Regions from separate parts of the Brevibacillus schisleri genome, predicted to be linked through region 1. Evidence: a T-box and tRNA genes for the amino acid it is inferred to sense, from the RefSeq annotation. Region 1 holds a T-box; the other holds one or more tRNA genes.
What was found. A T-box is a leader RNA that pairs with one kind of tRNA and senses whether it is charged. The one in region 1 lies ahead of trpS (tryptophan--tRNA ligase), so its partner is inferred to be a tRNA-Trp.
Positions count from the first base shown of each region.

Region 1 (15,365 bases):
ATTTTAGCGTCCCAATTTGCAGGCAATTCCAAGCGAAGCGCATGGGCTACTACGGCGGCAGTGTCTATGTTTCCTACCTCTGAGAGCTCTGTACCTGGCGTGATGGAGCCACCTTTTGCCGCCCAGAAAATCGTCTGTTCTCCCGGTGAAGAACCCCCATGCCCTGTTCCTTTCCCACCGTGGTCAGTCGCAACGATAATCAGGCTATCCTCCATCAATCCTTCCTCTTCCAGTGCCTCGAGGATATTCCCTACATACTCATCTGCTTTTTGGAGCTTTTTATAAAATGCCGGTGTGAAATAGCCTTGATTGTGGCCAGCACCGTCCACTTCATCTAAATGAACGAAAATGTTACGAGTATTTTCACCCTCTTTTTTGATATAATCGACTACTTTTTTCGCAGTCTCTTCATCCGACTTGCTATTTTGCTTGTAAGAACCTGCTGAATCTTCAATGATACCGATATTGATCGGGCCCCATGTAGCGAAGGAAGCTTGTTGGAGTTTAGGACGCTCTTGTTTCAACAGCTTCAAATAGGAAGGAAACTCGCTTTTCTCCGGATAAGGAGTAGCCGCTACGCTATCGTTAGTCAATTGATGCTTGTCAGGAGTGACGCCGTGCAGGATAGATCCCCAGTTTTGCGCACTGATCGTGGGCAGCTCTGCTTTGGCTTCAAATGTTCCAGCACCTTCTTCGATCAGTTTCAAGATATTCGTCGCTTTTGCTTCCGGATCTTTGACTGCATTCCCTGCACCATCGATGCCGATAACTACGACACGTCTGTAAAGGAAATCGTTCTCATAAGGAGCCAGCTTTTCTTTCATCATCTCCACATCGGCTTTGTCCACTTTCTTGTCATTGTTAATATCCGCGTGTTGCGCTTTTTCCCAACGCCGGTCACCGATACGGCTTTTCTGGTTGTCCAAGATGACGTTCAGATCCTCCTCGGTTAAGAGACCGTCTCCCGATACGTCAATCGAATTCGTAACGGTTACTTCCGCTTTCGCTGTTTTGCCTCCACCGACAGTTTTCACCGTGATTTTTGCTTTGCCTGGCTTGCCTGCTACAACAGTTGGGCGTCCATTGATCATTTCGACCTTCGCGACCTCTTTGTTGTTGGAACTCCATTTGACATCCTGAACGGACGCTTCTTTCGGAGAGATCACAACTGTAACAGGCATCGTTGCTCCAGCCTTCAATTTGAACTCCTTCTGATCCAATGAAAGGCTCTTCACTGGAATTTTCGGAGCACTTGCGTAACTATCAGCTACTTCTTTATCTGTAACGGTGCGACTCAGAATCTGCAACTGGTCCAACTGCACGTCATAGCGATTTCCAAAATGGTTTCCAGCGCCATCTACTCCAATCTTGGTAGTAAAGCTAGTGTCGATTGTTCCCTTGGATTGGCTGATATCGATTGTTTTTGCTACTTTACCGTCGACGTAGATCGTTGCCAGTTCATCCCGATCATGAGAAACGACGACATAGTGCCATGCATTATCCGCAATGTTTGGAATCGTTGCATCGAGACGGGAGCTGTCGGATGTGCGCCAATTCCACTTTAACGTAGACCCTTGCAGTCCGATGAACCAACCCACGTTACCACCGCTTGACCAGTTTTTATTGGAGATAATGCCAGGATCAGCATCAACGCCAGGAGATTTCACCCAGAAGGCAATAGTGAAATCTTGTGTTTCCCCAAACTTCATCTCGTCATTTTCACCTAAATCTATCCAGGTTGCATTGTCTTTTGAGGTCGACTGGAAATGAATGGATTTCCCCAATCCTACACGTCCTTCCACGAACGTTGGTGTTCCGGACACTTGCACAGGATGGTGAGATTCTGAGCTATCCTCTATGCTATTTTCAAACAGGAAACGATAGAGTTGCTTTTCAGATGAGAGTTCTTTCGCCTCCTTTGCTGCGGCATAAACTGACGAATTCAGAAATGGCGCTTGTACGATGACTCCACCGGTAACGAGAGTTGTAGCTGTTAAAAGCGCAGCAATTCCTTTTGGGTTCAGGATTTTTTTCATGGTGTCTCTCCTCCTCGGATCTCAATTCATTTTCTTTTCATCGTCTTGATTTGCTTCATCACTTGTTTACATAATGATCAAGCCTCCCTTTTCTGCCCCGATTCCTATCACTGAGAAAGAATCCAGGTCTGTTTGCATTCATTTTATAGCTGCATTGTTGAGGGTTTATTAAAACCAAAAGAAAAAACAATGAATTCCAAGTTAAATACACAACTATACAACCTTAAACACAACTAAATACACATTCCGTACCACAACCTGAGTCCCAGATTAGAGAGAAACGTAAAAAAGCAGCTTGCCGCATTGACAAGCTGCCTTACTTTTGGATTAGTTTACGCCATTTTTCATTCTGCCTATTCCATCACGATTTTTCTTGCCGCGTTGACGAACATTTTGACGCCGACTTCGAGCGCATCCTCGTCGATTGTAAAACGTGGATGATGGTGCGGATATGTGATGCCTTTTTCTTTGTTTCCGGCAGCGACGTAGAAGAAGCAGCCTGGCGCTTTTTGCTGGAAGGCCGAGAAATCCTCGCCACCCATGGTTGGGCGCATATGCTCTACCCATTCCGCTCCCAGAGATTCCTCTACGACCTCTTCCATCCATTTCGTCACTTCGGCATCGTTGATAACCGGGCGATAGCCAAATTCGTACTTGAACTTATACCCTGCGCCGTGTGCTTCTGTAATGCCTTTGATCACGCGTTCCATGAGTCCTGGAACAGACTCGCGCAAATTTTTGTCAAAGCTGCGGACTGTCCCGCAAATCTCTACCGTTCCCGGAATGACGTTATGTGTCGTTCCCCCCACAAATTGCGTGACAGAGAGAACCAGATTATCGAGCGGATCGGCATTGCGGGATACGATGTGCTGGAGATTGGTCACCACTTGTGCCGCAATCGCAATGCTGTCGATCGTTTCATGTGGGAGCGCCGCATGTCCGCCTTTTCCAAGAACAGTGATCCAGAACGTATCAGGAGCGGCCATCATCGGACCTGGGCAGATACCTACTGTCCCAAACTCCATCGTCGACCACAGATGCGTACCAATTACCATGTCTACGCCGTCCATGACGCCTGCCTGTACCATTTCTTCCGCTCCGCCCGGGTATACTTCCTCCGCGTGCTGAAAGAAGAAACGAACCTCTCCCTTGATCTGATCCTTCATCCCAGACAGTAGCTTTGCCGTTCCGAGCAGCATGGACGTGTGACCGTCGTGTCCGCATGCGTGCATGACGCCGGGATTTTTTGATACGAATTCAAACGTATTCTCTTCCGTAATCGGCAATGCGTCCATGTCGGCGCGCATGGCGAGGACTTTCCCCGGCTGGGAACCGATCAATCTGGCCATCACACTGTTTTTCGTCGGTCTGGATATTTCCAGATTGCCAAAAGAAAGAAGTGTCTCGTATACAAACTGTGCTGTTTTTTCTTCATGGAAAGATAATTCAGGGTTTTCGTGCAAATACCGTCTCCATGCGATTACCTGATCCTTGATTTCTTCGACCGCCTTATTAAGCGTTACCACTGCCGTTGCTGTCATGCCGCTCTCCTCCTGATTTACGTGGCTCCCCCACTTACTATCTCTTATACCTATTTTGCTAAGGATAAAACGGTGCGGTACAGTACTTGTGCGCCGTTCGCACAATCCTCTTTTGTCGTGAACTCTGCCGGGTTGTGGCTAATGCCATCCTTGGACCTGGCGAAAATCATGCCAACCGGGCACAGCCCAACGAGCTGCATGCAATCATGCCCTGCGCCACTCGGCAGTCTAAATGCTTCCAAGCCTTCTGCCTCACACGCTTCGGCTACAGCATGCTGGATATCGTCCGAGCATACAGCAGGAGCTATGCGTTGCAGTAGCTCTACCTTCAACGTCACATTACGCTTTGCACAGATCGCTTCTGCTCGTTCGTAAATGCGCTGTTCCACTTCATCGCGGATCGCTTCGTCCACATCGCGCAAATCAAGCGAAAACTCGACTCGTCCCGGAATAACATTCACCCCGCCCGGGAAAGCTTGCAGCCTTCCAACCGTCCCTACACTGGTTCCTGTCCGTCCGGCTTCTTCCTCGATGACAAGCATCACTTGAGCGGCTGCTGCCAACGGATCACGGCGCAAATTCATCGGCGTTGCCCCGGCATGACCGGCTTCTCCCTCCAACACGAAATTCAACCAGAGCGGGCCCGCCACTCCTGTCACGATCCCAACAGATAGCCCACGGCTCTCCAGTACCTTGCCTTGCTCGATATGTAGCTCCACATACGCTTTCACACTTCCAGGCGTTCTCGCGGCGAGACTGGTGCGGTCCGGATCAAGCCCCGTTTGCCGCATTGCTTCGGCAATCGTGACCCCATTCTTGTTTGCTTGTTCCAGCTCGTCACGCTTGATCAGACCAGCGATACCACGACTGCCGATCATCCCATAACCAAAACGCGTTCCTTCTTCATCCGTGAACGCGATGACTTCGATCGGATGCTCTGTTTCGATTCCCTGTTCCTGCATCGTCTGTAAAACTTCTACCCCAGCCAGTACGCCAAGGGGACCGTCATAATCGCCGCCATTTGGTACGGAGTCGATATGCGAGCCAACCAAAACGACAGGAGCGGCTGGATTTTTCCCTTCTTTTCGGCCAATCAAATTCCCAACCTCATCTTCGCGAACGGTGAGACCCGCTTCCTTCATAAAGCCTGTGACGAGATCTTTTGCCGCCCGCTCCTCAGGCGTAAAAGACAACCGCGTAATGCCGCCCGCCTCTTGCTTCCCAATGTTGCCAAGCTGTCCCAATCGATCCCACAATCGATCCGAATTGATCATGACGAGTCACTCCCCCTTTCTATGTAGAGTCAATAACGGTTGATTAACGGTTATGTCCTTAATTGTATAATAGTCTGTCTATTTTGAAAAGGAGGCATAACTCGACAAGAAGCGCTGAATAATCTTTTCAAATAAGTAACGTCGATCATGTTCGTCTCCTATCAACCTTACTCAATTCTCCTTTCAAATGCCTAATCGTCCCTACTCGATCCTCTTCCTCCTGCTCATCAAACAAAAGCTGCTCTAGCAGTTCACATATATCTTCCAACCTACGCCGGATTTGATAGAATTCCAGCGCTTGTCGATTGACGACATAATTTGTATGTGTCTTCAGATAGGTAGCCATAAACTCCTCTAAAAACGGCTGATCTACCAAAAACATCAGATCTGCTTCTACTGGAGCCAGCTTCAATCCTTCCCAGTCTATGAGAATGAGCTGTTGACCAGATTGCATTAGGTTCCAGTTGTGAATGTCCGTATGGCAAAGCTTCATTTTCACCTCACTGCCTCGCAATTCCTCGGCAATCATCTCCAAATCATTCAAGCGCGTAGCCAGTATGCTGGCAAAAGGTTTGACAATTTCACTCACATCATCTGGCAGACGATAGATATCTTCGTTCAGCATTTCTCTAAACTGCTCGGCGAATAGGATGTGGAAGTCTTCCTTGATCGCAGCCGTACTGACCGGGATCTCTTCCCCGTACAAATGCAACTGCGCGATGATTTCTGCTAGCTGGCTGACTTGCATCGTGCTTAATGCTTGGCTCCCGATGGTTTTCCCCTCCATATATTCAAACAGTTGATAGATGCCCATGTCGTCTTCATGTTTATACGCTGCATTTCTTGTCAGTAGTGGAACTGGAAGTTTGCCTTGTAGTCTGGTCTGGCGTGATAGCCACTGGATAATGGGAACGTACTTATCGATCAGCGCTGTCCACTTGGGCGTTGATGCTCTGCTTTTTTCATAGACCTTCAAGAAATAGGAATGCTGGTCGCTGATGACTTTATAAGCAAGTGCTGACCATCCTCCTTGTTGAGGAAGAACATCAGCAGCGTCTATATCATAATGGTGTCGCAATATGGTTTTGAAATGATCCATGAGCTACTCCTTTCTAACTCCATATTCACACGCTGTAAATTACTACCAACATACAAAAAATTGCCTTACCCCACAAGGAGCAAGACAATTTTTACTAGTATGGAAATTATTTCGTGTCACGAAATATCTCAGTGATTATTGCACGCCTACTGCATCATACGCAGCTTTTACTGATTTTACTTGTTGGGAATTAGCACCGAAAAGAGCTGTTGCGGATTGAATGGCTGCTTGTCGCATAGCGGAGAAATTAGAGTTTGGATTGAGATAGTTTGTTAGGGCGTAGTAGTAGATTTTTGCTGTGTCATTGCGACCAATGCCTGTGACCGTTACACCGGTGTGTGTACCACCCTCTGCGAGGAGATATGCTGCTTTGTTGTTGATACCGCTGTTCGTGTGTACGCCTCCGTTGTCATTTGGACCTGTGTATCGATCACTGTAGTGATCAGGATCACCAGCAACGGTTGGATCTTCGAGAGAGCGCAGTGCATCTCCAGGCGTTCCTGGCGTGTATACATCTTCACCCATGAGCCAATCGTCGTCGTCAATCATGGCCCCGAAGATATCAGAAATGGATTCGTTCAGTGCACCTGACTCGTTTTGATAGATCAGATTGGCTGTTCGTTCTGTGACAGCATGAGTTAATTCATGAGCAACGACATCCAATCCAGCGGACAATGGGCGGAATACGCTTCCATCTCCATCCCCGTATACCATTTGCGTACCGTTCCAGAATGCGTTGTTATATCTGTTGCTGTAGTGGACTGTGGAGATCAATTTCGCACCATTATTGTCAAAGCTGTTGCGGTTATGTGCGTTTTTGTAGTAATCGTAGGTTTTCTGTGCATACGCATGTGCGTCGACAAGCGCTCCATCTGTCCAATTGTTATCTGTGTCAGAACCAAGAGTACCTGGCAGGCTGGTTCTATTGCGTGCAGTGTACGTCTCAATTCCCTTGCCGCGAGTCGTGTCTTTCGCCGTGTAGTTGTTATTGCTTACTTTCGTTACTTCGAACGATTTGGTGTCACCCAGTACTCCTGTACCCGTTCCTGTAATCTCATGAAGCATATTGTATTTGTTAATGACTTCACCAGAATTTGCATCGATGAAATACTTCCAACGCCCTGGCAGCGGATCGAGGAAATTCAGTTCCACTTCGTAAGCCAAATACGATTCATCTTCGTGGATGTACACGTAGAGTTCCCCTTTTGGCTTCACCTCGAACTTCTCGACTTTTTCGTTAATCTCATCCTCCAAATCCTTGATGGCCTCTTTGACCGCCTTGTCTGCCTTGAGTTTTGGTTTTTCCGTCAGCGTATCATTGTTTGACAGGTCAGGCGCGTAGTTACCGAGGAATGCCGTTACATTTCCATCCTCGTTTACGTGAATCGTCTGCTGGTAACCATAGACCGGGATGCCCTCGTACATTTCTTGTACACGGTAGTGAGTCATGTCTGTCTCATTGTCTGTCACTTCATCTAGCACTTTAAAGTGATCTTTCACATCTCCATCAATACGGAAGGAGTCTTGATACTGCTCCAGGAATCCCCAAACTTTTTCTTCGCCATCCAGCTCTTCTGCTTCGAACTCTTCTCCGATAAATTCGGGGGTATCCCACTCAGCGCTATACACGATGCTTTCGGATGCGGCCTGCGTTGTCAACGGAAGGAATGTAGTGGTACCTAATGCGAAGCTGAGTGTTACTGCAAAAACCGATTTCTTCATACTCGTTAACTCCTCCTTGGAAAATATTCTTTTTTATGTAAATTCATAGTTGTTTACATCTCTTATTATTTGTCATAAATGTGAATTTGAGAACAATTTTTTAACGACAAAAAAATCATTTCCTGAAAGAAATGATTTTTTGTAAATTTATTACAATTACGATTGTAAGCTGATCCGATACACCTTGCGCGGTCTGCCCCGCGGGTGCGGATTTTCTTCCCGGATGACCTGCGCAAGACCCTTTGACTCCAGCTCAATCAGTATGCGTCTGGCACTTCGTGGCAATATTTGTAGATGCGATGCCAATTCGTGGGCATGAATCTCCTGAGACCCGCGCTTTTTCAGGATGGATTCAAGCTTCGCCAGTGTCATGACGCTGAGTGAGGTAAGCTGGCTAAGTGCTTGCAGCTTCTCTGAGTCGTACCGATACGTGAGTTGTTCGTCTCGCCCGAGCGGCCCCACGACGCTTTTGTCATCGAAAAAGACCATCCAATTGCCGCTCCCTCGCTCTTTGGCGTGTAAGAGGGCCGCGCCACCGTGGATTTCCGCTTCATAAGCAGTCTTGCCGATCCCGATCCCACATGTTACCAGATCAGCACGAATGTCGAACATCTCATCCAAGTCGGGAATTGTCGAATAATCGCGAGTAACTTCTTGCAAATTCCCCCGCGTTGTAAAAATAACGTAGCGTCCGGGACCCGCTGTCTTCAATGAGCCTTGCAAATGCTTCGCGTAACGCAACAGCTTTTCCATCGTCTTGATCTCGGCATTTTGCCATTCATCTGTAGAAAAATTGCCACCGGCAAGCTCGCGAAAGGGATCAATCTCCATCATCTGTACGGCAATCTGGGTATCTTTGAAGTGAAGCATTTCGTGTGTTCGCAAGAGCATGTGAATGACCGAAATCACGCCTGCACGCGTCGGCACGACCCGATGTACAGGGACACCTCTTCGTGTCAGCTCTAACTCTGCTGTCCGCAAGCAGGTGACAGCCACCTTTGTCTTGCCTGCTCTCCAGAGCTGTTCGTGGTAATCCGCCAGTTCATCGGCTGAAATCGCTCCCTCGTAATGCTTGAGCCACTTGTAGCCGCCAGCGATGCCCGCTTCGTCCATAAAATGCTCCAGTTCTTCTGATGAAAATGTATCAAAGCTCACTTCCTCCACCCGGACTCCCAATTGATGGGACAGATGAAGCAAGGTTCTGTACAAGCTCGCACCGAGATGAGGCACATACGCCATCGGCACTTGAACCTTGCCTGACTCGCTCACCATGGCATAAGGGACCTGTCCGGAGAAAAGCCACATATCCACCTCATCCACATGTGGCATGATCAGATCGAGGATTTCCTCCTCTTTCCAATAGACAATCGGCAAGTATTCAATTTCAGGAAACTCTCGCATGACTGATTCGATGATGGCAAGTGAATCATCGGCGCCTATTACGCCTAGTCGCAGCTTCAACAAAACTCCCTCTTTCACACCAATCTCTTCCTACTAGGATAGCATACTCCCTTTCTTTTTCTCATCGGGGGATCATTTTACCTGCTGCCTCCCCAATCCGGTGTGCCACGTACAAAACAGGTATGATCAACAAGCTGTACGGCAATGTACTCCATAGCAACGGCCACGTCACAAAGCCAGTCTCAAGCAATCGATCATACGTATATAAACTATACGGCAAAACGAATACCACGGCCGTTACCACACCAGGTGTGTACGTGCGAAGGACAACGGTATGACCAACATGTATGAACACATGGAGAAACATCACATGCAGACAAACCAGGAAAAACGGAAGGTACGTTCCAGACGAAAGTGTCATGACAGTCAGGATAACCGCTGCCGATAAAACCGCGAAAATACAAGAGACTGCGACGGCAAATTGCGCCGTGTTCATCGAAAGCGACGGCTCCAGCATCTTCATAAGCCGTTGCGGCACAGTCCGTCTAATGATGTCTTTCTTGGCTCGCACCCAACCTTCTACCATCACGATCTCCTCGAAATCATGAAACATGAAAACGACTAAAAACAGCCAAATCAGATGAGACAGCTCCAGCATGCAAGCACCCTCTTCCTATTCGTTTGTCTGCAAAATACCATATGCCAAAAAAGATACCGCGTCATCTGCAAGCTCCTCCGCTGTTTTCTCACCCGTCAGCAAATACCGCGTCGTCATCCGGTCTACGACTGCGATCATTGCCTCTGCCGCTACCTCCACAGACAACTCGACACGGACATGCCCAGCAGTCTGATTTTGTCGCAAGTTGTCAGCAACAATAGAAGCCAGCTTACGATGCAGCTCTTCGGCCTCTTCTGCCTGATACAGCACAATCCGGGTCAAGTCAGGCTGCTCCTGAAAAAATTGGAACAAGGCGAGCAAGTTTTCCCGTACCTGATGGAAGACATCTGCCTTCGTCAAGGCCGTTACCTTTTGACCGCTGTCCGCCAATTCCCACAGCTTGGTGACGAATGTGTCCGTCAACTGCTGATACAGACCTTCCTTGCTGTCGAAATACTGGTAAAACGACGCCTGTGTCAAGCCTGCTGCTTTCACGATGTCACTCACCCGTGTGCGATGAAAGCCTTTTGCCGCGAACTCAGAAGCTGCCGCTGCAAGCAACCGACTGCGACTCAACTCTCCTTTTGACAGTTTGTCATTGGTCATTTTTCCACCCCAAAAGTAACTCATCAGTTATGTAACTATTGAGTTATTTTTACAACTTCTGGATTTTCTTGTCAAGACCTACTTGCTTTTTTATTCCACTCTATGTAAAATATTTGCTCAAAGGGTATCATTTGATGGCAATGAGGAAGAAGAGTAGTCATTTTGCGAGACTTCAGAGAGCTGATGGTTGGTGCGAATCAGTGTTGAGGAAATGATGAATGGGCTTCCGAGCTCCAAACCGAACCCGCTCTCATGGCGGCAGTAGGCTTTGGCGTTACGTCCGTACGTTACAATGGACACCGTATCAAGCTGTCTTACACAGAAACGGTACGGATCAAAGAGATTTTGCGTATGGAGATTCCATGCGTGAAATAACAAGGGTGGCACCACGGTTCATTCGTCCCTGTCCAGGGCGGATGGACCTTTTTGTATTTAAAGCGGACATTCAAAAAATCGACTTTTGATCACGAAGAAGTCCTGAAAAGTCGACTTTTTGAATTCATATCTCACGATTGAAAGGAGCAACTTTCCCATGAAAACCATCTTTTCCGGCATTCAGCCGAGCGGCATTATGACACTCGGCAACTACTTGGGCGCAATGAAGCACTTCGTTCCGCTTCAAGATCAGTTCAACTGCTTTTACTGCATCGTAGACCAGCATGCGATCACCGTTCCACAAGAGCCTGCTGTCCTGCGCGAGAACATCCGTCGTCTTGCGGCTCTCTATTTGTCCGTTGGCCTCGATCCGAACAAAATGACGCTGTTCGTCCAATCCGAAGTACCGGCCCATGCCAAGCTCGGCTGGATCATGCTGTGTACCTCTTACTTGGGTGAATTGGAGCGCATGACTCAATTCAAGGACAAATCCGATGGACGCGGCGAATCCATTCCAGGCGGTCTGCTGGCTTATCCTCCATTGATGGCTGCTGATATTTTGCTGTACGGCACTGATTTCGTTCCTGTGGGCGAGGATCAGAAGCAGCATCTGGAGCTGACTCGTGATTTAGCCGCTCGTTTTAACAACCGTTATGGCGACATTTTCACCATTCCAGAGGTTCGCCTGCCGGAGACTGGCGCACGCATCATGTCCCTTGCTGAAGGCACCAAGAAAATGAGCAAATCCGATCCAAACCAAGGCGCCTTCATCTCCATGCTGGATGATGCAGACACCATCACGAAAAAAATCAAGCGCGCGCAAACGGATTCCGACAGCGTTGTGCGTTATGACAAAGCAGAGAAGCCTGCTGTCTCTAACCTCATGACCATCTACTCCCTCTGCTCTGGAAAAACGCTGGATGAGATTGAAGCGATGTACGAGGGCAAAGGCTACGGCGCATTCAAAACCGAGCTGGCAGAGGTTGTCGTAGAAACACTCCGTCCGATTCAAGAACGCTTTGAGCAGCTGTTCCACTCCTCTGAGCTGGATGGTATCCTGACTGCCGGGGCAGAAAAAGCGAATAAAGTCGCGAACGAGATGTTGTACAAAGTTGAAAAAGCGATGGGGATGGCACGTATCTAATCCATTTCCACAACAAAAAAACGGGCTGGGAAGCTTTCTCCCAACCCGTTTTCTTTTCGTTAATTGCTCTTAACCGTGACAGTTACCTTGGCTGTTTTGCCAGCGTAGCTGATCGTGATGGTCACTCTTGTCCTTGGTTTGGCTTCATCCAAGACAAGAATACGTCCAGACTCATCAACCTCTACCAGTTCGGGCTTGCTGGATGTGAACTCGATACCCTCCGCTTCAGTAACGTCTTCTTCTGCATCATTACCAAGAATCGCCATTACCTTGAGCTGGGCTTCTTCCCCTTGGGCTAGCTTGAGAGATTTCGGCTCGATCTCAATCCTTTTCAGGGCACTCTCCCCGACGACATAAGAGGCCGCGGTCGTTACTGAAAAGATCCCTAGATCGTCTTCTTTTGTCACCTGAATCGCTTTACCCTTGAGTCCAATTGCTGGTCTCCATATATTGCTCTTGTATGAGAAAGCTTGGAGCTTGGAGCTTGTGTCATCAGCGACTGGCAGACCCAGTGTAAAACCTGTTTTACCGAAGCTGGTCACCTTTTTGCCATTGCTCCACACTTGCAATTGATACGCTTCTCCAGGGTTCGGCACACCTTTCCACCCGTTCCCATTTTCTTCTGTCAGAGCGAGGGCAAACTTCCTTGCACGTTGAGCCGAAAAATATGCGCTTGGAACCTCTACCCATGCCTCGCTCTCCAAGGTTACGCGAATGCCTACCTCTTTTTCCTTTAATTGTTCAACGAGCTTCTGTTCTAGGGTCACCGTCGGATCAGCAGATTCTCCCTTGCGAGAACCCGTATCGCTCGCATCTTTATCGCCTTTTTTCACCTGAACGAACAGCACAGGTGCAAAGCCGATCTTTTCTTTCACGGACTCGACTGCTTTCATGAATTCCCCGAGTATCTCCAGAAGTTCATCTACTTGTTCATCATCTGCCTTGATCTCATCCCCATCATCTACGACGACAGTGCCAAGCTTTTTCAAAAGCTCTTCTGCCAGTGTGCGGACATGTTTGGCTAGCTCTTTGGAAATATCCTTTTCATCGAGCGGCTCCAGTGCTGTTTTCGCCAAGCTCGTCAAGGAGGCAAGTGCCAAGCGGGCAATCTCTTCATCCTCAATGCCATCTTCAGTGAGCGGGTCAAATGCTTTGTCCAAAAAGCTCTTCGTTACATCTTGGAGTGTCTCTTCACTGATGGTTCCCCGCTCGGCCTGCTCGGCTACTGCCTCGAGTACAGTCTTGATTGTATCCGTGACTGTCTCCCATTTCTCAGTTGGCGTCCATTGCTTGGCCTCCAGAAGTTTTTCCAGATGGCTGAGCACTTGATCCACCTGTCCTAAAATGATTTTCTCCTCGCTGCTTGTAGAGATGGCCTGAGCTGCTTGCTTGTTCAACTCTCGCTGCGAGTCCGGTGTCGGTGTTCTGTCCGGCGGTGTCACTGGCGGTGGGGAATCCGGCTTGGCTGGAACCTGCACGGTCAAGGCTGTAGTTTCCGCTGTCGATTGATCGGACGCTCGCGTGACCTCCAAAACAAGGTCTACATTCGTCTGGCGATATGGCGGTGTAATTTTGCCGTCCAGCGCAATGACTGCTGGATCACTAGACGACTTGATCGCGATAGTAAAGCCTGGAGGTACTTCTGGTAGCTTCAAGCGTGTCTCACCCGCTGCGGGCTGTGTGAGCTGCGTAATGCTTTCCGCCACTTCTTGTGCTGTTTTTTCCGGCGTGCCGCGATCCTTCAAGTCCAACTGGACAAGGACAGGATTATGGTCACTCACACGCCCCTCGTTCTCGGTCAAGCCAGCGTTGATGTGAACGATGTCAACCTTCGTGTCATCCTCCAAATGGTTGCTGACCAAAATTTGATCCAAGACCTGAGAGTTCCCTTGGTACACGTACGTATACTGCTCACCCTTCGGCAGTTTCTCCACCATATTGGTCAAAACGCCATCTGCCAATTCCTGCACCGGGTTTGAAAACGGGAAATCATTGAGATCACCCAGCACCACAACATTTGCGTTCGCTTCCGCTGCATGAATTTCTTTTACAAAGCTATTTAACACACGGGCAATCTTCATTCGCTGAACTTCACTGACCAGCTGTGGCGGCTGATCTTTTCCAAACAGCGCTTGATCTCCACCCTTGGAGTTGAAGTGGTTGGCGATGACAATGACTGGCTCGCCTTGGAAAATGAACTCCGCTGCCAGTGGCTTACGGCTCGAAGCAAAAGCTGCATTGGTCGGATCTACCCGTCCTGGATTGTGTGACAAATGCGCTACACTATCTCGTGTCTCGATTTGCACCGCATCAGTCGCGCCGCCTGGCGTTCCTGCTGCCAGCTGTACCCGTCCTGGGTTGTAGAAGAAGCCGACACGGATGTTTCCGCCTGGCTGTCCACCATCCTGATTGTTCTGTGGCGCGATATCGATGTATCGGTAAGTCGGGCCATTTTTGTTTTCCATTGCTTTGATCAATGCATCCGCAGACTGTGTCGCATCTGTTTGCCCATTGTCCGTTGGTCCATTATTATCCTGCATTTCCACCACACCGATAATATCCGGCGCCTTCATGTTGTCCACAATCGTCTCGGCGATGCGGTTGATTTTGGCGGAATCGGTTTTTGCCGAGAAATTCTCGATGTTGTACGAAGCGATTGTCAGCTTATCATCTTTTGGCGAAATACTTGTCACTTGCGGCTCATAATGGCTTGGCTGTACCGTAAATGACCGTGTATGGAACAGCTTGTAATTCGCAAAGCTGTAGTCGATGATGCCTACCAGCGGTCCGTCAAATTTGTCGCCGACTTTTACCTCTCCGGTAATCGATTCGAGTTTGTCCGATACCGTGATGCGCTCAGGGTGAAAATCATTGGCTTCCAGTACCACTCCGCCGGCTGGCGTACGCGGCTGACTCGGATGGGCTCGATCATCGATGACGACAAATTCTGTTGCGCGTGGATTGGTAAACGTCTTGGTTTCGCCAACCACGATTGGATTGTCGATTTGTACCAGCATGCCCTCGAGGCTTTCCCAGAAGTCGATGCCGTCTTGGTCTGGATCGAATTTGCCGAGGCTGTCGTTGTCGATAATTCCTTTCGGATATTCGTAGTTGTCTTTACCCAGGATGAGTGGTTCTGGGAGTCCCTTTGCTGGATTTACAACGGCGTACGAGGTTGCATCAATTTGCGTCTGGGTGAGGTCTGTGCCCGCCCTGTTCGATGGTACGTATTCCTTAACCGTGCCGCTAACCGTTACTTCATCACCAGGGGCGACCGTTGCTTTTGGCTCGTAAACGTAAATGCCTTCAGAGGTAAAGGGGTCTGCGTCCGGTTGCGGGTCTTGCATATAAAAGCCTTGTACATTGCTGCCGCTTCTGACGATAGCCGTTACGATTCCCGGAACATTGGTCACCGTTCCATCCGCCATCGGTGAACGGTGCGTGGCTCCTTGAATGTCATGGATACGAATGTGATCTTTTTGAATCACATAGCGGAAGGTCGTTAGATT
Region 1 is NZ_JBVNDM010000001.1:1,414,680-1,430,044, reverse strand. It holds gene ACUUHJ_RS07315 (alkaline phosphatase family protein) at 1-2,036, opposite strand, end outside; gene ACUUHJ_RS07310 (M20 family metallopeptidase) at 2,390-3,577, opposite strand; gene ACUUHJ_RS07305 (hydantoinase/carbamoylase family amidase) at 3,628-4,851, opposite strand; gene ACUUHJ_RS07300 (aminoglycoside phosphotransferase family protein) at 4,997-5,950, opposite strand; gene ACUUHJ_RS07295 (M4 family metallopeptidase) at 6,086-7,672, opposite strand; gene ACUUHJ_RS07290 (ArsR family transcriptional regulator) at 7,829-9,151, opposite strand; gene ACUUHJ_RS07285 (HXXEE domain-containing protein) at 9,195-9,731, opposite strand; gene ACUUHJ_RS07280 (TetR/AcrR family transcriptional regulator) at 9,747-10,337, opposite strand; T-box leader at 10,469-10,745, shown strand; gene trpS (tryptophan--tRNA ligase) at 10,870-11,856, shown strand; gene ACUUHJ_RS07270 (chitobiase/beta-hexosaminidase C-terminal domain-containing protein) at 11,916-15,365, opposite strand, start outside.

Region 2 (15,365 bases), 230 kb from region 1:
TACGGACTGGGTAGGGGAGCGTTCCAAGCAGCAGTGAAGCCGTACTGGAAAGAGCGGTGGAGCGCTTGGAAGTGAGAATGCCGGTGTAAGTAGCGAAAAGACAAGTGAGAATCTTGTCCACCGAAAGCCTAAGGTTTCCTGGGGAAGGCTCGTCCTCCCAGGGTTAGTCGGGACCTAAGCTGAGGCCGAAAGGCGTAGGCGATGGACAACAGGTTGATATTCCTGTACCACCTCTGTTCCGCTTGAGCAATGGCGTGACGCAGGAGGATAGGGTGAGCGGCCTACTGGATGGCCGTCCAAGCAGTAAGTGTGGTGTGTAGGCAAATCCGCACACCGTGAAGCATGAGCTGTGATGGCGAGGGAAATTTAAGTACCGAAGTCCCTGATTTCACACTGCCAAGAAAAGCGTCTAGCGAGGAACAAGGTGCCCGTACCGCAAACCGACACAGGTAGGCGAGGAGAGAATCCTAAGGTGCGCGGGATAACTCTTGCTAAGGAACTCGGCAAAATGGCCCCGTAACTTCGGGAGAAGGGGCGCCTCGGTAGGGTTAATAGCCCGAGGGGGCCGCAGTGAAAAGGCCCAAGCGACTGTTTAGCAAAAACACAGGTCTCTGCGAAGCCGCAAGGCGAAGTATAGGGGCTGACGCCTGCCCGGTGCTGGAAGGTTAAGGGGATGAGTTAGCGCAAGCGAAGCTTTGAACCGAAGCCCCAGTAAACGGCGGCCGTAACTATAACGGTCCTAAGGTAGCGAAATTCCTTGTCGGGTAAGTTCCGACCCGCACGAAAGGCGTAACGACTTGGGCGCTGTCTCGGCAAGAGACCCGGTGAAATCATAATACCTGTGAAGATGCAGGTTACCCGCGACAAGACGGAAAGACCCCATGGAGCTTTACTGTAGCCTGGTATTGGAACTTTGTGCATCATGTACAGGATAGGTGGGAAGCTGAGAAGCAGGGGCGCCAGCCTCTGTGGAGCTGTCGGTGGGATACCACCCTTGATGTACGGAGTTTCTAACTCGTCGCCCTTATCGGGCGAGAGGACCATGCCAGGTGGGCAGTTTGACTGGGGCGGTCGCCTCCTAAAAGGTAACGGAGGCGCCCAAAGGTTCCCTCAGAATGGTCGGAAATCATTCGTAGAGTGTAAAGGCAGAAGGGAGCTTGACTGCGAGACCTACAAGTCGAGCAGGGACGAAAGTCGGGCTTAGTGATCCGGTGGTTCCGCATGGAAGGGCCATCGCTCAACGGATAAAAGCTACCCTGGGGATAACAGGCTTATCTCCCCCAAGAGTCCACATCGACGGGGAGGTTTGGCACCTCGATGTCGGCTCATCGCATCCTGGGGCTGAAGTAGGTCCCAAGGGTTGGGCTGTTCGCCCATTAAAGCGGTACGCGAGCTGGGTTCAGAACGTCGTGAGACAGTTCGGTCCCTATCTGTCGCGGGCGTAGGAAGTTTGAGGAGAGCTGTCCTTAGTACGAGAGGACCGGGATGGACGCACCGCTGGTGCACCAGTTGTCACGCCAGTGGCACAGCTGGGTAGCTATGTGCGGACGGGATAAGCGCTGAAAGCATCTAAGCGTGAAGCCCCCTCCAAGATGAGACTTCCCACAGCGCAAGCTGGTAAGACCCCTCATAGACGATGAGGTTGATAGGTTCGGTGTGGAAGCGCGGTAACGCGTGGAGCTGACGAATACTAATCGGTCGAGGACTTATCCACACACTCTTAGCAATCATGCGTATTCAGTTTTGAAGGAATAAACCTTCAACGTTCCTCGGTAGCTCAGTTGGTAGAGCAATCGGCTGTTAACCGATCGGTCGGCGGTTCGAGTCCGTCCCGAGGAGCCATATGGATGGATGTCCGAGCGGCCGAAGGAGCACGATTGGAAATCGTGTAGGCGGTGTCGAACCGTCTCGTGGGTTCAAATCCCACTCCATCCGCCATCTTGGCCCGTTGGTGAAGCGGTTTAACACAGCAGCCTTTCACGCTGTCATACAGGGGTTCGAATCCCCTACGGGTCACCTAGAAAATCCCTACATGTTTGTAGGTGATTTGGAGGCTTAGCTCAGCTGGGAGAGCATCTGCCTTACAAGCAGAGGGTCGGCGGTTCGATCCCGTCAGCCTCCACCATTTATATCAAAGGACAAGGAAGGTCAGCTAAAAGCGCCACGTCCTGTGGTAACACTGACACTCAGTCGTCCTGACTATCGCGGGATGGAGCAGCTCGGTAGCTCGTCGGGCTCATAACCCGAAGGTCGCAGGTTCAAATCCTGCTCCCGCAACCAAATTTTCTACTTACTCTACTTGATCAAGTAGGATCGGAGCACCTAGTGGGTGCAAACAAATATGGAGCTGTGGTGAAGTTGGAGTTCACGCCGGTCTGTCACACCGGAGGTCGCGGGTTCGAGTCCCGTCAGCTCCGCCATTTCTAATCAAATGAAATTGGCGCGTAAAGCATGGATATAAGGCTCGGTAGCTCAGTCGGTAGAGCAGAGGACTGAAAATCCTCGTGTCGGCGGTTCGATTCCGTCCCGAGCCACCTTTATAGGGGCATAGTTTAACGGTAGAACGAAGGTCTCCAAAACCTTTGGTGTGGGTTCGATTCCTACTGCCCCTGCCATTTTTCAAAACAATAGTAGTAATCATGGCGGTCGTGGCGAAGGGGTTAACGCACCGGATTGTGGCTCCGGCACTCGTGGGTTCAAGTCCCATCGATCGCCCCATAAATTTATAGTTGGGGATTACTTATTGGGGTATAGCCAAGCGGTAAGGCAACGGACTTTGACTCCGTCATTCCTAGGTTCAAATCCTAGTACCCCAGCCATTAAAATGCGGACGTAGCTCAATTGGTAGAGCGTCGCCTTGCCAAGGCGAAGGTCGAGGGTTCGAGACCCTTCGTCCGCTCCATTTCTCAAATTGTTTTACCTTATATCATGGAGGCATAGCCAAGTGGTAAGGCACGGGTCTGCAAAACCCTCACCCCCGGTTCAAATCCGGGTGCCTCCTCCAAAATATTTGCCGGTGTGGCGGAATGGCAGACGCGCGCGACTCAAAATCGTGAGGGAAACCGTGGGGGTTCAAGTCCCTTCACCGGCACCATACTTTTACAGGCTAACCCTGAATGTCAAGATATCTTGATGATTGGGGTTTTTTTCTGCTTTAATATGCACATAGTGTAGACAGGGAAATAGACAACTTGTGTACGCAAAAAGACGAGGTGGTTGAGGTGTTTTACAAACTGCAAGATAAGCCGCCAATGGGGATTACAACGCTGTCCGTATTACAATGGATGATCGTAACTGTTTCCAGCAGTGTGGCAGTACCACTAATGATTGGAGATATGTACGGTTTACAGGCTGATGAAATTGGAAAGCTGATGCAGCAGACCATGTTTTACATTGGACTCGCGTCACTACTGCAAGTTTGGATTGGACACCGTTATCCGATGATAGAAGGTCCGGCTGGACTATGGTGGGGGATCTTTATCATTTTGGCTCAACTCGGAACGAGCATGGGTCTACATCCACAAGAAATTGGTCAATCCTTTCAAGTGGGTATGATATTAGCAGGTCTACTCTTTTTCATTTTTGGCTTATTAGGCTGGATTGGCAAATTACAGAAGTGGTTTACGCCGTTGGTTTCAGGTACGTATATGATTTTACTTGCTGTTTCTTTGTGTAGTAACATTCTCACAGGCATGCTCGGTATTGGTTTTCAGCATTCAAGGGAGGTACAACCGGGTGTGGCACTTGTGTCCATAGGGATCGTAGCCCTTGTTGTGTTCATTATGCGGACGAAGAGATTCTCCAGTTTTGCCGTTTTGTTTGGCATGGTTGGGGGCTGGATCGTGTACGCGCTGCTTGGATGGACAGAACCTGTCCGGACTACTGAGCAATTATTTTCATGGCCTTCTATTTTCTTTTGGGGACCCCCACGCTGGGATTGGGGCGTTGTATTAACGAGTATGCTGACAGGATTCGTTCTGTTGACAAACCTCATGACGAGTTTGTCGGTTATGGGAAAAGCGACAGATACGGTGCCTACTGAAAAGCAGTACAATCGCGGTGGTATTTTTACAGGGGTATCCCATTTCCTGTCAGGCTTGAGCGGTGTGGTAGGTATGATTCCACTTTCCTTGGCAGCAGCGGTTATTCAAACAACGAAAATGGCTTCGCGCCTGCCTTTTGTGATTGCAATGCTGGGGATGATGCTGATTGGGCTACTTCCCACTGTTGCTCACTTTTTGGCGGCTTTGCCTACTCCAGTGGCATATGCAGCGATGTTCATTTCCTATACGCAACTGCTGGGCTTCGGGTTGAAGGATTACGTAAATGTGAAGATGGACGAACGCACGATAATTGTTGGGGGTAGCTCGCTTTTGGTCGGGATCGGAGTCATGTTCGTACCTGCTGTAGCTTGGCAGAAACTCCCTGCATTAGCTAGCTTCTTGTTCGGAAATGGCTTATTGCTCGGCGTTATTGTGTGCCTGGTCCTGGAACATATCGTTTTTAGAAAAAAGGAAGAAGATAGCGTAAAGAAAGACGGCCAGGCTGCATGACGGGCCGTCTTTTTCTTAGGCAGTAAAGATAGAGGAGTGAGTCAGCTCGCCACCGTTGATTTCCGTAAACATGCGACCAACTGAACCTACGATTTCTTCTTTTTTAGATGGTTCCATTTTTTCATGGAAGAAGATGACCTGGAGGAGAGCGCGGCTTTGTTCCGTTACGCATGAACGCTTGGAATCGACAATGGGACTCCCAAATGCGCCGTTACCATCGGCGAGCAGTAGTTTTCCTTCCATGTTGACTTCGCGTCCATTTAATCCTTCATAGACATCTTCGGCGTGGCCGAGTCGACAAGTGATATCACCCGCTAAGTGATTGACGTCATAAATCCCGAACGGAAGCGCGTGCAAAACCGAGAAAAAATTATTCACATCAACGGCGCTGTTGATCCAGAAAAAAGGATTTCCCTGCAACAGCCGGCGAAGTAATGCTTCGGAGGAAGGGCGGTATCTGGACGGATCGATACCAACTTGCTTAAAGCAGGCTCTCCACTCGCGGATGCCTTCTATTTCTGTCAGGTTTGCGGTGTCGTGATCCAGCCGCAAGCTCTCCACATAATAATTGATACGGCCCTGTAGCATTTTTGGGGAGTCACTGACGGAAGCATTGCTGTATTGTAAAATGCCGAGAGAAAATTGCGGCAGACGATCGGACACGGAAGGATCTAGCTGAACTTTCATCGATAGACACTCCTTACTGAACCTATTTTTGGTAGTATAACAAAAAATTTTTGTGGAAGCGACTAAGCTTCGATACAATAGAAGAGAACAGAGGAGGGAATCCTGACGATGACGATGCGTGAGGTTGAGATTTATACAGATGGAGCTTGTTCCGGCAATCCAGGACCAGGTGGTTGGGGAGCTGTACTGATGTACGGCCAACACATCAAGGAAATGTCCGGTGCCGAACCACATACAACGAATAACAGAATGGAGCTGATGGCGGCCATCAAGGCGCTCTCTACATTGAAGGAGCCTTGTAAGGTGACGCTGTCCAGTGATAGTGCATACTTGGTCAACTGTTTCAAGCAAGGCTGGTATAAAGGCTGGCTGAAAAACGGCTGGAAAAATAGTAAAGGCCAGCAGGTGGAAAATCAGGACTTATGGAAAGAACTGCTGCAATTGATGGACACCCACAAGGTAGAGTACGTAAAAGTCAAAGGACACGCCGACAACAAATGGAATAACCGCTGCGACGAATTGGCGACAGGAGCGATTAAACAACTGTGAACGACTTGCTGTACTGGGAGCAGACAAAGCAGTCCATCATTGATTATGCAAAGGAAATCGGAATCGATAAGATCGGGTTTGCCAGTGCCGATCCATTCACGACCTTAAAAGAACGGCTTCTTGGACATCGGGAAAAGGGTTATGAATCTGGATTTGAAGAGCCTGATTTAGAAAAGAGGACGAACCCGGAACTGTTGTTGGACGGGGCACGTTCGCTGATTTCAATAGCGCTGGCCTACCCTTCCAAGCTCAAAAATCCACCAAAGTCAGAGCCTGGTGCATATCGGGGAATCTTGTGCCGTGCAGCATGGGGAACCGATTACCATCACGTTCTGCGCGACAAGCTGGACAAGCTGACGCGATTCATTATGGAGCTGGAGCCAGGGGCTCGGATCGAATCCATGGTAGATACGGGAGCACTGTCTGATCGTGCGGTAGCCGAGCGAGCCGGGATTGGGTTTGTAGGAAAAAACTGCGCCATCATAACGCCGGAGTTCGGATCATGGGTGTACTTGGGGGAGCTTGTAACGAATCTTCCGTTGCCAAGCGACCAACCAATCGAAGAAGGCTGTGGCGACTGTAATATATGTGTAGACGCTTGTCCGACCGGAGCCTTGATTCAGGGCGGGCAGCTTGATGCACAGCGATGTGTAGCTTATTTGACACAGGTGAAAGACTTTATTCCAGATGAATTCCGCGGGAAAATCGGGAATCGGCTGTATGGTTGCGACACTTGTCAGACGGTATGTCCGAAGAATCGCCGCATCGACAACGACCATCATGCTGAATTTCAACCTGACCCGGAGATTGCCAAGCCTTTATTGATTCCGCTACTCCAGATGAGCAATAAGGAGTTCAAGGAAAAGTTCGGCCAATCCTCTTCATCTTGGCGGGGCAAAAAGCCCATTCAGCGCAATGCCATACTAGCACTTGCGCATTTCAAGGATCGGACAGCTGTTCCTCATTTGGAGCGTCTTTTATATGAAGACCCTCGTCCAGTCATCCGAGGAACTGCTGCATGGGCGCTTGGAAAAATCGGGGGAGAGCAGGCACAAGAGGCGCTCATTACCGCAAAAGCAAAAGAGGCGTCACCCGAGGTGGTGGAAGAGATAGAAAAAGGCCTGAGCATGATCCGTGAACAGGCTTAGTTTGAACAATAGAGGGAGGACGTTAAATGGCAAAGGAATTAGGCTATACCATGATGGATTCACCGATTGGACCATTGCTCTTGGCTTCTACAGAAGAAGGGCTATGCTACATTCAGTTTGCCAATGAACAAGACGGATTGGAGCCACTTGTGCGCTGGTGCAAAAAAACGTTCGTAGGGATTACCCCAACGCGTAACGATGCGATTAATGAGCCCGCAAAATTACAGCTAGAAGAGTATTTTGCAGGCAAGCGCAAGAGGTTTGATGTTCAAACCGTATTGTACGGAACTCCCTTTCAAAAGTCTGTATGGAATGAGCTATCGAACATTCCCTATGGAGAAACTCGTTCTTACAAAGATATTGCCTTGGCAATTGGAGCGGCGAAAGCCGTTCGGGCTATTGGCGGTGCGAACAATCGTAATCCGATTCCTGTCATTATACCGTGCCATCGTGTCATTGGCTCGAATGGTGCCTTGGTCGGGTACGGCGGTGGCTTATTCATTAAAGAATATTTACTTTCCCTAGAAGAAGGTCCACTTTTTGCTCACGCTTCTTCCTAATAAGCTGTCTGCTTGCTCGGACAGCTTTTCTTTTTCTTCTGAATGCTCCACGAACGACATATTCTTCATTGAGATGAACAGTTCATGGGCTTTGTCGCATTCTGGAGGCGGAAAGGAGGAGGGGAAAGTGGAGTGGCGTGAATTTGTTCAGCAATACTTTCAAGCAGTTCACCAGTCATCTATGGATGGAAAGTATGAGCGGCTGCTGCCTTTTTATTGCACAGAAGATTCTGGCGTACAGGAAGAGTGGAATCGACTGAACCGGGAGAAGCAGAGAGCTGAGGAACGGGGAGTCAAATTATTGGCAGTCCAGGGACAAGTAACACCCATGTGCTGGGTAGATACTGATGCCACCATGGAAATAACGGTTCAATGGCAAGAAAATAAAACGCTAGGGATTAAGCAAACCAAGTACAAAGAGGCAAACAAACGATTGTTTCAGCTCCAGTTGCTCAAAACGAACGAAAAGTGGTCGATCATCGGGGCAAGGGAGTCGAATGGTGATCAAAAATTGGTGATCGAGGAAGAGGAGGAGGAGCCTATCATCGTTGTGTCAGGCGTCGAGGATGCCATCGACCAACCGATGCTGATCGTGCATGGAGCGGGAGGGTACAATGCTGCAAATGCAGTCGCGTATGCGGAACGCTACTGGAACACGACCAATCCCGTGTATCCTCGTTTTACGGATGACTGCACGAACTTTATTTCGCAATGTTTACACGCAGGCGGAATCCCTATGCTGATGTCTAAAGAGATGGGCAAGGGCTGGTGGATTCGCACGGGAAAAGGCGCCTCTTGGAGTTATAGCTGGACGGTCGCGCATAGCTTGTATTTGCTTTTGAAATCGGGTGGAGCACCTATGCGGGCAGTTACGAAAAGCTCTGCGGCCGAATTGGTCCCAGGTGATATCATTTGTTATGATTTTAACGGAGATGGGCGTTTTCAGCACAATACGATCGTGGTCGCAAAAGACGCGAATCAGATGCCGTTAGTGAATGCCCATACGACAGATAGCAGCATGCGTTACTGGGCATATGAGGATTCAACAGCCTATACGCCCAACATGCGCTATGCTTTCTTTCATATAAGAGGGGTGTAATTACCTCTTGCGATAACAAGCTCTTCGTATAAAAGCGATGCTGCGAACCACCCAAATCATAGCTGCGAAAACGAGCATGTCTGAAAAGGTATGCGGTTCTCCTTTAATGGATTGGATGTAAATCAAGCCATGGAACAAGACGATGACAAAAAGCCATGGATTGGCGAGATGGAGCCTTTTCCAACTGGAGCCACCCAGCCATTTTTCTGCCCGTGCAGAAGATGTCAGCCACAGGGCTAGTAGAATGAAAAAGGCAAACAGCCCAAGGTAGTTCGCAACGCCTGTAAGGGTCCAGTTTGGAGATGGCCACGTAGTCGGATCAGAGGAAGCGACAAAGAACAGACCCAGCCATCCATCAGCCTTTTCTGAACGGTTTTCATGTATGATCATCAGGCGAGGCTCATTTTCAAAAAGGACGAGCACAAGAATGACGTGCAGCAGTCCAGTTAGCCCAGTCCATATGCCGATATCTCGGCGGATGGACAAGCTGATAGTCATCCAGCCAGCAGGGAGCCAGGACTGGAGTGGACCAATCAATAAGGTGCAGCCAATCAAAATAAATGAGAGATAGCCGAGAAGCATGCTCCATGTTTCCATGGCAGGGAACGAAGAAAAATCAGCCCACATCCAACTGGCACCTAGCAGGATCAAACTTAGGATGCTCACATGTGCGACAAGGCGTCGCCCCAATGAAGTGAGTGTCCCCATCCAATCAGCACTCCTTTCGATAGCCAAAGTTTTCTGATTAGATGCAGCAGGCACTCCATTTGTTACAGAAGCTGGGCACGGTGGTATAATAGGACATGTACTGGTAACAAGTTCGCAATTTACAAGGAGATTTTCAGATATGCCGTTACATATTGTTTTGCATGAGCCGCTCATCCCTGCCAATACGGGAAATATCGCCCGTTCATGTGCAGCGACAGGAGCGCATCTGCATTTGATTCATCCACTAGGATTTTCAACAGACGATCGTTACCTGAAGCGAGCTGGTCTCGATTATTGGCATGCAGTTAACGTTCACCATCATGAGAGCTTCGAGCACTTTGTTGAGGCACAAGGAGAAGGGGCGGGCACTTTTTACTTTGTGGAGACTTGGGGGGACAAGTTGTATACGGACGTTGCCTTCCGGGATGGCGACTACATTATCTTGGGCAAGGAGACAACAGGCTTGCCAGAAGAGCTGACAGAAAAATATCGGGAACAGACTATTCGTATCCCGATGAGCGGTGCGACCCGTTCTGTGAACCTGTCCAATTGTGCAGCAATTGTCTTGTTTGAGGGACTTCGCCAGTTAGGTTTTCCATCGTTATCGTAAGGCATTTGGGAGGGAGAGATCGATTATGACTGTGAACACCATCCTGTTTGATTTGGACGGTACACTATTAGAGATGCAGACAGAACCCTTTGTCAAAAATTACTTGGTTGAAGTAGGCCGTCATGTCGGAGATAAGTACGATACCGAAAAGCTGTTGGCGTTGGTTTGGGATGCGACCAAAGCAATGATCATGAACCAAGAGCCCGACAAGACGAACGAGCAAGTTTTTATCGAACATTTTACGGAACACAGTGAGTGGGATCGAGAGGAAATATGGCCTCTGTTCGATTCGTTTTATCGCGATGTATTTCCGACACTGTCTCACCTGACGTATCCTTCGCCATGGGCAAAGCAGATTATTGCTGCCGCCAAAGAGCAAGGATTTCGGATTGCAGTAGCGACGAATCCTGTTTTCCCGCGGGATGCGATTCACCATCGCCTCGCTTGGATCGGGATGTCCCCGGATGATTTCGAGTTGGTCACTGTCTACGAGGAATCGCATTTCACGAAGCCGAATCCTGGTTATTATAATGAGATTTGCCAAAAGCTTGGGGTTGAGCCGACAGATTGTGTCATGGTCGGGAATCACATGCAGGAGGACATGGTCGCATCCAAGCTGGGAATGAAAACGTTTCTGGTAACCAATTGGATGGAAGACCGTGGTGAGCCTCAGTATCAGGTCGATCAGCGGGGATCATTAGAAGAGCTGTTTACGGCGATTTCTGAAAAAAGCGGTGTGTTTGCAGGGTAAGGAATCATTATGAAAGTATAACCGAGAAGCAGGTTGTCCGTTTGAAAAAATGGCCAAGCCTGCTTTTTCACATACTTTTCCCAAAATCATCAGGTAGGCTAAGGGGTGTACAACTACGTTTTACATAATAAAAGGAGGAAATCTTGCATGAAAAAACTTGTTTCGTCTCTGGTTATGGCTACCTTGCTGTTTAGTGGTATCTCTGTAGTGGCTGCGGCGGATACAGCAGCGGATGCTACAGCTACGCACTCGAAAGCGGAGAAAAAGGAAGAAAATAGAGTAAAACTGAACGCGAAGGCTGCCAAGTGGGGCGTCGAAACCACGGATCAAACAAATAAGGAAGTAAAAGCCGCCATTCAAGAAGCAAAAGCCGCAAAGAAAGCAGAAAACGCTAAGAAAAAAGCAGCAAAAGAAACGAAGAAACAAGAACAGCTCGCGAAGCTAAACGGTAAGGCTGTAAAGCTGGGCGTTAATACGGCAGGTAAGACAGCGAAGGAAGTAAAAGCGGCTATTCAAGAAGCAAAAGCCGCAAAGAAAGCAGCAAACGCCAAGAAAAAGGCAGCAAAAGAAGCGAAGAAGCAAGAACAGCTCACGAATCTGAAAGAAAAGGCTGCCAAGTGGGGCGTTGAAACAGCAGGTAAGAGCGCAAAAGAAATCAAGGCAGAAATCGAAGCAAAAAAAGCAGAAAAGAAAGAGAATAAGAAATAACAAGAAAACAAAAAAAGCAGGTTGCCACAGTAGGCCGCCTGCTTTTTTCCCTGGATGCTTCTTACAGGTTCCAGGTTTTGTCCTCGTTGTAGCCAGCTGTCAGAATGAAAAACAGAAAAGCTCCGAAGACCAATGCTACGATAAATGTACCCACGTTTGACAGCCCCTTTCGTAAACAAACTACTCCCATTATAGCGTAGCCTGCCCACTTTGCAAACGCCTTAAAGCTGTTGCTCCCTTACGTAAGTGACAATTTTCGATGGTCATTCACGAGTTTCAAGAAGGCACAAAGCGAAATGGGCACACTCAGTATTTCTCCTGTATCGAGTTCCATTCCTGTCACTGCTTGGTAAATAAATACCGAGAGAATCACCAAGGTTGCGATGCCGGTCAAATAAAGTCCTTTTTTCACTTGAATGCGTTCTGTTTGGATGTCCATGTTCGTTCCTCCAATATTTTACGCCAATCCGTATTGGCTTTCCGTGTATGTTGCTTATGATTGTATTTTACAGGGGGAGAGGGATTACAAACTATCGAATCAACTTACAGCTACGCTTGTTAAACCTTACAATTCCGTAATCTTCCAAGCCGCCAAAAAGCAATGTGCCGTATTTTTATGGGAAGATTGCTGAAACTTGTGCTGATGTCGCGCATACACATATGTAAAGGCTGTAAGAGCCTGTTGGCAACCGGAGAAAACGGCTTGCACGTGAATGCGTGACCGCAGGCGGACATATACATGAGAGTACATTGTCGTTGGGAAGAGAGAGGGGCTTAAGAGGGAGGAGTGTCGAACATGGACATTTTAAAACGGATCGCTGAGCACCGGGCCCGCGAAGAAAACCTGATGTGGAGAGGAACATTCGCCGAATATTTGCAACTAGTACGTAAAAATCCGCAAATTGCCCAGACGGCGCACTCACGCGTCTACAACATGATTAAAAGCGCGGGGGTTGAAGAGAACGAGGACGGCTCACGTTCGTATCAATTTTTTAGTCGAGAAATCTTCGGATTGGATCGTTCTGTTGAGCGCCTAGTGGAGGAATATTTCCACTCGGCTGCGCGTCGTCTGGATGTTCGTAAACGCATCTTGCTCTTAATGGGCCCGGTCAGTGGCGGTAAGTCTACGCTCGTGACGATGCTCAAGCGGGGACTGGAGGAGTACTCCAGGACGGAAGCCGGAGCGATCTTTGCACTTGATGGTTGCCCCATGCACGAAGAGCCTCTTCATCTTATCCCGCACGAGCTGCGTCCAGAGGTAGAAGAAGAGCTGGGCATCAAGATTGAAGGAGAATTAACGCCCTATAACCGGATGAGGCTGGAGTCCGAATTCGGAGGGTGCATCGAGGATTTCCCAGTTCGCCGGATTTTGTTTTCCGAAGCCAATCGTGTCGGGATCGGTACATTTAGCCCTTCTGATCCGAAGTCACAGGATATTGCCGATTTGACGGGGAGTATCGACTTTTCGACGATTACGAAGTACGGCTCTGAGTCTGACCCTCGTGCGTATCGTTTTGATGGGGAGCTAAACAAAGCCAATCGAGGATTGATGGAATTCCAGGAAATGCTGAAATGCGACGAGAAATTTTTGTGGCATCTCCTGTCGCTGACACAGGAAGGAAACTTCAAGGCAGGTCGTTTTGCCCTCATTTCTGCAGATGAGCTGATTGTTGCGCATACGAACGAATCGGAGTACAAGGCTTTTATTGGGAATAAGAAAAATGAGGCACTGCAATCTCGGATTATCGTCATGCCGATGCCGTATAATCTGCGTGTCAGTGACGAAGAAAAAATATACGCGAAATTAATTAAGCAATCCGACTTGGGGCATGTGCATATTGCACCGCATGCGCTCCGGTCAGCAGCAGTCTTTTCCATTATGACCCGCTTGAAAGAATCGAAAAAACAAGGGGCCGATCTGCTGAAAAAGATGCGGCTGTATGACGGTGAATCGGTGGAAGGCTTCAAGGGAGCCGATCTGGAAGAGCTGCGTAACGAGCATGCCGATGAAGGAATGTCCGGTATTGATCCGCGTTATGTCATCAACCGTATCTCCAGTGCACTGATCCGTCGCGACACGGAGTGCATCAATGCGCTTGATATTCTTCGGGCGTTAAAAGAAGGCTTTGACCAGCATCCGTCCATCACCAAGGAGCAGCGGGAGAGGTATATGAACTTCATCTCGATCGCGCGCAAGGAATACGACGAGCTGGCGAAAAAAGAAGTGCAGAAGGCGTTTGTCTACAGCTATGAAGAGTCGGCAAAAACGCTCATGGATAACTATTTGGACAATGTGGAAGCTTATTGCAACATGAATAAAATTCGTGATCCCGTTACCGGTGAGGAGATGGATCCAGATGAGCGCCTGATGCGTTCCATCGAGGAGCAAATCGGCATCTCGGAAAATGCCAAGCGGGCCTTCCGTGAAGAAATTCTCATCCGTATCTCGGCCTATGCACGTAAAGGGAAGCGTTTTGACTACAGCACGCATGATCGTCTGCGGGAAGCTATCGAGAAGAAGCTGTTTGCCGATCTGAAGGATGTCGTCAAGATTACGACCTCGAACAAAACACCGGATGAGCATCAGCTCAAGAAAATTAATGAGGTTACCAAGCGTCTTATCGAAGAGCATCAATATTGCCCGGTTTGCGCAAATGAGCTACTGCGCTACGTGGGAAGCCTGTTGAACAGATGACAGAACGTTGGCGACATGAGGGGAACGTCATAATCATATTCGGCGCAGATTGCGCCAGTTGCTAGGAGGAGACGGCATGAAAGATGAATCATCGTTCATTGTCTCCCGGGAAGACTGGTCGCTGCACCGCAAAGGGTACCAGGACCAAAATCGACACCAGGAAAAAGTGAAAGAAGCGATCAAAAAAAATCTGCCCGATCTCGTCAGTGAAGAAAACATCATCATGTCGAATGGTCGGGAAGTCATTAAGATCCCTATTCGCTCCCTGGATGAATACCGATTGCGTTTTAACTTCCAAAAGGGAAAACATGGCGGTCAAGGTAAAGGAAACAGTAAGGTAGGCGATGTCGTAGCCCGTGACGGCGATCCGGAGCAAGGGCCAGGAAAGGGGCAGGGAGCGGGCGATCAGCCAGGTGTAGACTACTATGAGGCTGAAATCAGCGTAGAAGAATTGCAGGAGATGCTTTTCGCAGAGCTGGAGCTACCGAACCTTCAACAAAAAGACGAGGAACAAATCGTCGTGGAAGAGACCCGGTTCAATGATGTCAGGAAAAAGGGCTTGATGGGTAACATTGATAAAAAACGTACGCTGATTGCGGCCATTCGCCGAAATGCGCTGGCAGGCTACAGTGATATGGAGCTTGGGATCACCGATGATGATCTGCGCTTCAAGACGTGGGAAGAGATCATCAAGCCTCATTCCAATGCTGTCATTATTGCGATGATGGATACGTCGGGTAGTATGGGTGTGTTTGAAAAGTATATCGCCCGCAGCTTTTTCTTCTGGATGGTACGTTTTCTGCGCACCAAGTATGAAAAGGTCGAGATCGTCTTCATTGCCCATCATACGGATGCGAAGGAAGTGACGGAGGACACCTTTTTCTCGAAAGGGGAGAGCGGGGGGACGATCTGCTCCTCTGCTTACAAAAAAGCGTTGGAGATCATCGATAGCCGCTACCCGACATCGCAGTACAACATTTACCCGTTCCATTTTTCCGATGGCGACAACCTCACGTCTGACAATGAACGTTGCGTAAAGCTGGTAAAAGAGCTCATGGAGAGATGCAACATGTTCGGCTATGGGGAAGTGAATCAGTATAATAGGCACAGCACTCTTATGTCAGCGTATCGCCACATCAAGGAGCCGAAATTCATGCATTGTGTCATTCGGGAAAAGGGCGAGGTATACAAGGCATTGCGTACTTTCTTTGGCAAGAAAGAAGCTGTGAGGTAGTCCATGGAAGCAACCGGGCGAGAAATCGTCCGGTTGACTTGTATTTGTTTGTATGAGTCGGAT
Region 2 is NZ_JBVNDM010000001.1:1,180,035-1,195,399, forward strand. It holds rRNA gene ACUUHJ_RS05990 (23S ribosomal RNA) at 1-1,714, shown strand, start outside; tRNA gene ACUUHJ_RS05995 (tRNA-Asn) at 1,767-1,842, shown strand; tRNA gene ACUUHJ_RS06000 (tRNA-Ser) at 1,846-1,938, shown strand; tRNA gene ACUUHJ_RS06005 (tRNA-Glu) at 1,943-2,016, shown strand; tRNA gene ACUUHJ_RS06010 (tRNA-Val) at 2,050-2,125, shown strand; tRNA gene ACUUHJ_RS06015 (tRNA-Met) at 2,204-2,280, shown strand; tRNA gene ACUUHJ_RS06020 (tRNA-Asp) at 2,344-2,420, shown strand; tRNA gene ACUUHJ_RS06025 (tRNA-Phe) at 2,462-2,534, shown strand; tRNA gene ACUUHJ_RS06030 (tRNA-Trp) at 2,542-2,615, shown strand; tRNA gene ACUUHJ_RS06035 (tRNA-His) at 2,643-2,718, shown strand; tRNA gene ACUUHJ_RS06040 (tRNA-Gln) at 2,745-2,819, shown strand; tRNA gene ACUUHJ_RS06045 (tRNA-Gly) at 2,827-2,902, shown strand; tRNA gene ACUUHJ_RS06050 (tRNA-Cys) at 2,931-3,004, shown strand; tRNA gene ACUUHJ_RS06055 (tRNA-Leu) at 3,013-3,094, shown strand; gene ACUUHJ_RS06060 (purine/pyrimidine permease) at 3,222-4,553, shown strand; gene ACUUHJ_RS06065 (B3/B4 domain-containing protein) at 4,569-5,240, opposite strand; gene rnhA (ribonuclease HI) at 5,355-5,789, shown strand; gene queG (tRNA epoxyqueuosine(34) reductase QueG) at 5,786-6,937, shown strand; gene ACUUHJ_RS06080 (methylated-DNA--[protein]-cysteine S-methyltransferase) at 6,964-7,497, shown strand; gene ACUUHJ_RS06085 (amidase domain-containing protein) at 7,625-8,596, shown strand; gene ACUUHJ_RS06090 (ferric reductase-like transmembrane domain-containing protein) at 8,597-9,304, opposite strand; gene trmL (tRNA (uridine(34)/cytosine(34)/5-carboxymethylaminomethyluridine(34)-2'-O)-methyltransferase TrmL) at 9,444-9,914, shown strand; gene ACUUHJ_RS06100 (HAD family hydrolase) at 9,940-10,665, shown strand; gene ACUUHJ_RS06105 (hypothetical protein) at 10,813-11,373, shown strand; gene ACUUHJ_RS06110 (hypothetical protein) at 11,612-11,812, opposite strand; gene ACUUHJ_RS06115 (PrkA family serine protein kinase) at 12,170-14,068, shown strand; gene yhbH (sporulation protein YhbH) at 14,145-15,302, shown strand.
Region 2: it encodes a tRNA-Trp, which carries the amino acid that the T-box ahead of trpS (tryptophan--tRNA ligase) is inferred to sense. The anticodon was not compared.